2 regions of the uncultured Desulfobulbus sp. genome follow, and region 1 is predicted to be linked to the other one. Evidence: riboswitches for the same ligand, from Rfam matches in the RefSeq annotation. Region 1 holds a riboswitch; the other holds the start of a gene.
What was found. A riboswitch is a leader RNA that binds a small molecule or an ion and turns the genes downstream of it on or off. The one in region 1 is predicted to bind cyclic di-AMP.
Positions count from the first base shown of each region.

Region 2: another riboswitch for cyclic di-AMP. It lies ahead of ACHZCX_RS18920 (APC family permease); the one in region 1 lies ahead of ACHZCX_RS15230 (potassium transporter Kup).

Region 1 is NZ_CAXXTL010000002.1:2,481,700-2,484,907, forward strand. Features, by position in the region: gene ACHZCX_RS15230 (potassium transporter Kup) at 1-1,744, opposite strand, end outside; cyclic di-AMP (ydaO/yuaA leader) riboswitch at 1,801-1,930, opposite strand; gene ACHZCX_RS15235 (NAD(P)-dependent oxidoreductase) at 2,120-3,208, opposite strand, start outside.
Region 2 is NZ_CAXXTL010000003.1:32,133-35,340, forward strand. Features, by position in the region: gene ACHZCX_RS18920 (APC family permease) at 1-1,390, opposite strand, end outside; cyclic di-AMP (ydaO/yuaA leader) riboswitch at 1,428-1,560, opposite strand; gene hisS (histidine--tRNA ligase) at 1,605-2,849, opposite strand; gene ACHZCX_RS18930 (gamma carbonic anhydrase family protein) at 2,869-3,208, opposite strand, start outside.

The DNA of each region.
Region 1 (3,208 bases):
AGATATCAATCATTAATCCGTTTTTCCCTAGCAATTCAATGAGTTTTGGCATATTGGGGCTTTCCATGAAACCATAATAAGCCTTGATCCGATAAAATCCCTGGCCCAAATCCTCGAAATGCACCCGCTCCTCGACAGGGACAGTCGGCGTCTCTGCCGAAAGCATGGACAGCATCAGCACTCGCTCATGCAAGGCTTCATTGTGTTTAAGATGATGCAATAACGTATGAGGAATGCCTTGAGGATTGATGGACATGAAGACAGCGGTGCCGGCAGTCCGTTGCGGACTGTATTTGGCAAGATCATTGAGAAAAATATCGGTCGGCATCCGCATGAGCTCGTAATGCTTGGCAAGCAAGGCGCGGCCGTCACGCCAGGTAATCATGGCGGTCAGGATTGCCGCGGCAATACAGATGGTGATCCAACCGCCGTCAACCACCTTCAGCATATTGGCAGCCAGAAAGGAACTGTCGAAAAAGAGAAAAAGAACAAACAGGGCCAGGCTCTGCCACAACGGCCAGTTCCATTTGATCCGTGTGACCTGAAAATACATGATCGAGGTAATGGTCATCGAGGCTGTCACCGCAAAGCCGTAGGCTGCGGCAAGACGCGAGGATTCTTTGAAAACCAGCACCAGGGTCAGGCAGGCGATCATCACCATCCAATTCACTGTCGGGATATAAATCTGGCCCTTGGCTTTATCAGAGGTATGGACGATGCGCATACGCGGGGTGAACCCCAACTGCACAGCCTGCTGGGTGAGGGAATAGACCCCGGAAATCATCGCCTGTGAGGCAATGATTGTTGAAAAGGTGGCGAGCACCACCAGGGGATAGAGTAATGATTTGGGCGCAAGGGCGAAGAAGGGATTGATGTCGGTGATGTCCGGATTCTGTAAAAGATAGGCTCCTTGTCCGAAATAATTGAGCAGCAGGCCAGGCAGAACCACGAAGTACCAGGTCAGTCGAATGGGTAGGCGCCCAAAGTGCCCCATGTCGGCATAGAGCGCTTCGCAGCCGGTAATACAGAGGACAACAGAAGCCAGGGCCACCGTGCCATGCAGGTGATTGGTGGCAAAATAGTTGATCATATAGTACGGGTTGAGGGCATTCAGGACCTCGGGTTGCTTGAGGATGGAGAGAAGCCCCAGGGTTCCCAAGGTGCCGAACCAGATAATCATGACCGGGCCGAAAACCTTGCCGATGACTGCCGTGCCGTGCCGTTGTACAAAAAATAAGGCAGTCAGAATTATGCAGGTCAGCGGGACTACAAAATTTGCGGCCGCGTCGGTGGCCATATTCAGCCCTTCAATGGCCGATAGAACCGAGATGGCCGGGGTTATCACGCCGTCGCCATAAAGCAGCGATGCACCTGAAGCGGTCAAGAGGGTCAGGATAGCCCAGCGTCTTTTATCGTTTTTCAGACGACTGCGCAGCATGGCCAGCAAGGAAAAGGTGCCGCCTTCCCCCTTGTTGTCGGCCCGGAGGACAAACAGAACATATTTAAGGCTGACCACGAAAATCAACGACCAGAAGACCATCGAGAGAATCCCCAGGATATTGGCCGGTGTGGTCGCCACTCCGTGGGTTCCGGAAAAACATTCCTTGATGGTGTACAGGGGGCTGGTGCCGATATCACCGTAAATAATTCCTAGGGCCGCCAGGGCTAAATGGGCAAAGGGGACATTGGGGTGGTGAGCGTGCGTGTCTGGCTGGGGTGGTGCGGATAGAGCGGTTGCGTCCACAAAGTTCTCCTGTTGACATGCCAAGGCATAAGCAGCCTCCTCTGGCGTAGACTACCGGAGGCTCCCATTGACGCAGGCGAGGTTAGCTGACGGGCTCAGGCTGAGAGATGCCTTACGCATATGCGATCCGCCCCGTAAATCTGGTTCCCCCGCTCCCGCTGCCGCAGGATTAAGCGTTGTGTGTACTGCGCTTTCTTCAACTTGTTAAAAACGTAATATTTACCCTCGTTGCATTGCCTTTTGCAATTGAATTCTTCCCAGGGATGATCGTCATAGTTCGTAAAGGGGAAGGGTGAAAGCCCCATCATACGATAGGCTACGGGGCGAAGAAAAGACGCGCTGAATCGTTTCCCGCTTCCCTGTCGTGCTTCGCCATTAATCCTTGACCAACGGGCTGGTCCAGGATTGACCGGAAATCGTCTCGCTGCATAAGTCCTCCAGTTGGGTGGCAATTTTCTCCAGACGTTTGTTGGTTTTCGGCGGCGGCATCTTCTTGAGTTCCTCCAGCAGAAGGGGGGATTGCAGCCGGGACAGTTCGATATGATCCTCAATCTGATCGATGGCCATGTGGATGGTCATGGTGATATAATCGTCGGCCTGGGGTGTCAATTGCTGAAACTTTGACTGGGCCCGGAAACGCTGGATCAAGAACTCACCGATGATAAACAGGCTGCGGCTCACCAGGCCGTTGTCGAAACCTGATGTCATAGGGAGGAAAGCAATAGTGTGGGCATACTGTTGCATCATCGGGCGGTTTCGAGTCCGCATGACCGTAACAATCAATTGGCACAGGAGCTTGATGAACGAGTTGGCAACTGTTCTATCCATGGCCTGCAATGCCCGGATGCAACTCGATTGCGCGTGGGGTTGTTCCGCTTCCAGCAGCGGTGTCGTTATTGATTGAACCACGGCATCACGAGCCATTAATTGAGCCATTATTGATTGAACCACCGTGTCACGGTCTGTATCCATGGCATCACACAGCAGGTCATGAAGGACAAGATGAGGTCGGTCGGAACCTTTATGAAGCATGGCCTCATTCCAGTTGCGCCAGAGTTCCGGATTCTTTTTCATGTTTTCGATAAGAAAGACCAACCGCCGGGTAATGGATTTGCGCGGCGTCGGCTTCCAGGACAGCTCGCGGCGGGTCCGAGAACTGTCCGCGACAAGTTGTTGATCAATATATCGCAGCATCCACAACTGCTCGAAGGACTCCTTGCTCTGCAAATGACACAGGGCCAGCCGTGCCATGATCATGGGGGTGAGCAGCCATCTGGGGGCAAAAAAAGGTTTGACGGTCTTGTTGTAATAAAACTGGGTCGCGATGCTAAACAGCTCCAGGTGAGACACCGTGCCATCCGGTCCTGCATTGAAGGTGCAGAGCCGCTCCAGGGTGTCACTTTTTTCGATGACCCGCAGGAAGAATTGTGCCAGATCCTGGACATGGATATAGGGAATAGCCGA
Region 2 (3,208 bases), on a different contig from region 1:
CATTCACGATGGCCAGCGAGAACAGCGCCAGCGTCACCAGTCCCAGGCCCACTGGAATCTCGCGCCCTCGCACGGTGAAGTTCAGCGGCACCTTCCACTCGCGCCCGCCGGGCTGTTTGTAGCGCAGCACCAGCACCGAGAGCGCGTTCATCGAGAAACTCCACACCACGCCGAAGGCATAGGCCTCGCCGAGCACCATGATGTCGCCGCGCGAGACAACGATGGTGAACAACTGCAGGATCACGATCAGGTTGATGACGCGATAGGTGGTGCCGAACTTGTGGTGCGGCACCCGCAGCCAGCCCGGCAGCACGCCATCCTCGGCCACGCGGTTCAGCACGCCGTTGGAGCCGATGATGGCCGTGTTGACGGCGCCGGAAAGGATCAGCGCACCGACAAACACGACGAAGCCGTGAAACAGCATGCGCAGCGGCAGCGGGCCGGCCAGGTTCATGGAGAGGGCGCCGATCAGGTTGTCGAGCGCGTGCTGGCGTTCGGCGTCGGGAATCAGCATCACGGCGAAGAAGCTGACGAGCGACGTGAACAGCAGCGAGTAGATGAAGATGATGAACCCCGCGCGTTCGAGGTTCTTCAGCTTGGGGTGCGCAATCTCGCGATTCACCTGGGCGAGAGACTCCTCGCCGGACATGGCCAGCAGCGAGTGGCCCAGCCCGACCATGATGGCGATGGCGGGGAACATGGTGGCCCACGACCCCGGCAGCCAGCCCAGGCTCTCGTGGTTCAGTCGCAGGTTGGCGATTGAGGGCAGGGGGACAGGCTGGAAGCCCTTGGCGAGGACGGTGTAGAGGCACCAGGCGATCAGGGTGACCACCATCACGGTGGTGATCTGCATGATGCGCAGCGCCTTCTGGCTCGATTCGTGGATGCCGATGGTGTTCTGGCGCCAGAAATAGATGGTCACCGCGATGCCGAACACCACGGCGAACAGGCTCGGATTCACGAGTTCGGGCCGGTGGTAGAAATGGGCCGAGGTTTCGTTGATGAGTCCGGCCAGGTAGAGCCCCGCCGAGACGGCGCTGATGGGACCGGTGAGGATGTAGTCGAACATCAACGCCGAAACCGAGAACTTGGCCATGGTCCCGCCCATCGCCTGGTGGACTACGCGGTAGACGCCGCCGCGCACAAACATGCTGCAGCTCTCGATATAGACCGCGCGCACGGCGTAGCTGAACAGCATGATGCCGAGGATGAACCACGGCGCGGCCTTGCCGATGGCCTGTTCGGCAATGCCGCCGGCGTAGTAGGCTGACGAAGCGAGGTCGGAGAGGACGATGGCCGCCGCCCTCCAGAAACTGATGAAGGACAGCATGACGGTGGAGGCGACCACCACGCGTTGTGGTGTCACCGCCGTCGGTGAACCTGGGTTCACGGTCGGGCTCCTTTCGCGCGCCCGTGCACACCCGGGCCGCGGCTCTTCAATTCGCCTGCGAGGTTAGCTGTCGGGCTAGGGCTGAAAAGTACCCCGCGCGGTGCGGCACCGCGCTGCGCCCCGAGATTGGGTCCCCCGCCGCCACATCTGGCGTTCGGCACTTCCAGGGTAGCACCCGAGGGAGAGATCGCAAGATAGCGGTTTGGGCACGCCGCTAGCGCAGCGCCGCGAACAACTCGTCCCGAGTGAGCGCGCGCTGCTCGCCCGAGGCCATGGTCTTCAGCGCGTAGGTGCCGGCGGCAATCTCGTTGTCGCCCAGGATGAGCGCGTAGCGGGCGCTGAGCTTGTTCGCCGTCTCCATGGCTCGCTTCACCTTGTGGTCTGAACTGACCTCGACCACCACGCCCGAGCGGCGCAGATCGCGCGCCAGCAGGGCGGCGTGGCCGAGCGCGGCGTCGCCCATGGCAATCAGGAATACGTCGAGCTTCGCAAAAGTGCCGGCCGGAGTGTGCTCCTCGACCGCCATGATCAGGCGATCTTCTCCGATCGAAAAACCGATGCCGGGCGCGGCCACGCGGGAGCCGAGCGATTCGGCCAGCCCGTCGTAACGGCCGCCGCCGAGTACGGAGTTCTGCGCGCCCAGGGCGCCGTGCACCACCTCGAAGGTCGTGCGCGTGTAGTAGTCGAGCCCGCGCACCAGGCGCGAGCGGATCTCGTAGTCGATCGAGCGTGCGTCGAGCAGCGCCTTCACCGTTTCGAAATGCCCGGCGCAGCCCGCGCAGAGGTGGTCGAGGATCGAGGGCAGCGAGTCGATCGTGTTCTGGTCTTCCGGCACCTTGCAGTCGAGCACGCGCAGGGCGTTCGTGTCGGCCCTGCGCTGGCAGTCCTGGCACATCGTCTGCTTCACGCTCTGGAGTTGCTCGCGCAGAGCTTCGACAAACACCGGCCGGCACTTCGGGCAGCCCACGGAATTGATGAGCAGCTTGGGGCGCTGCACGCCGCAGCGCACCAGAATCTCCAGCGCCAGTTCGATTACCTCGGCGTCGACAGCGGGCGATTCTGATCCGATCGCCTCGGCGCCGATCTGCGAAAACTGCCGGTAGCGCCCCTTCTGCGGGCGCTCGCGGCGGAACATCGGGCCGATGTAGTAGAGCTTCTTCAGCCCGGGCACCTGGTCCAGGCGGTGCTCGATGTAGGCGCGGATCACCGAGGCCGTGTTCTCCGGGCGCAGCGTCAGCGAGCTGCCGTCGCGGTCCTCCCAGGTGTACATCTCCTTGGAGACGATGTCGGTTTCCTCGCCCACCCCGCGCGCGAACAGCGTCGTCTCTTCGAAGATCGGCGTGCGGATCTCGTGGTAATGGAACGTGCGGAAGACCTCGCGCGTGGCGGCCTCGACGTGGTTCCAGAGCGCGGACGCCGGCGGCAGGATGTCGCGCGTGCCTCGAACTGCTTTGATCATGTTTTGGTACCTTGCGGGCCTAGTGCGCCGCTTCGTCGCGATACTGCTGGCGGTAGCGGATGTAGCGCTGGGCGTTCTCGCCGAAGCGTGCGCGCTCGTCTTCGCTCACCTGGCGGCGCACCTTCGCCGGCACGCCCATCACCATCGAACCGGGCGGAATCTGCATCCCTTCCGGCACCAGCGCTCCAGCGGCGATGATCGACCCGTGGCCCACCGTGGCGCCGTTGAGCACGATCGAGCCGATGCCGATGAGCACGTCGTCTTCAATCACGCAGCCGTGCAGGCACGCCATGTGCCCCACCGTCACGCGGCTGCCCAGGATAACAGGGTAGCGGTCCAGCTCGCCGTGCAGCACCGAG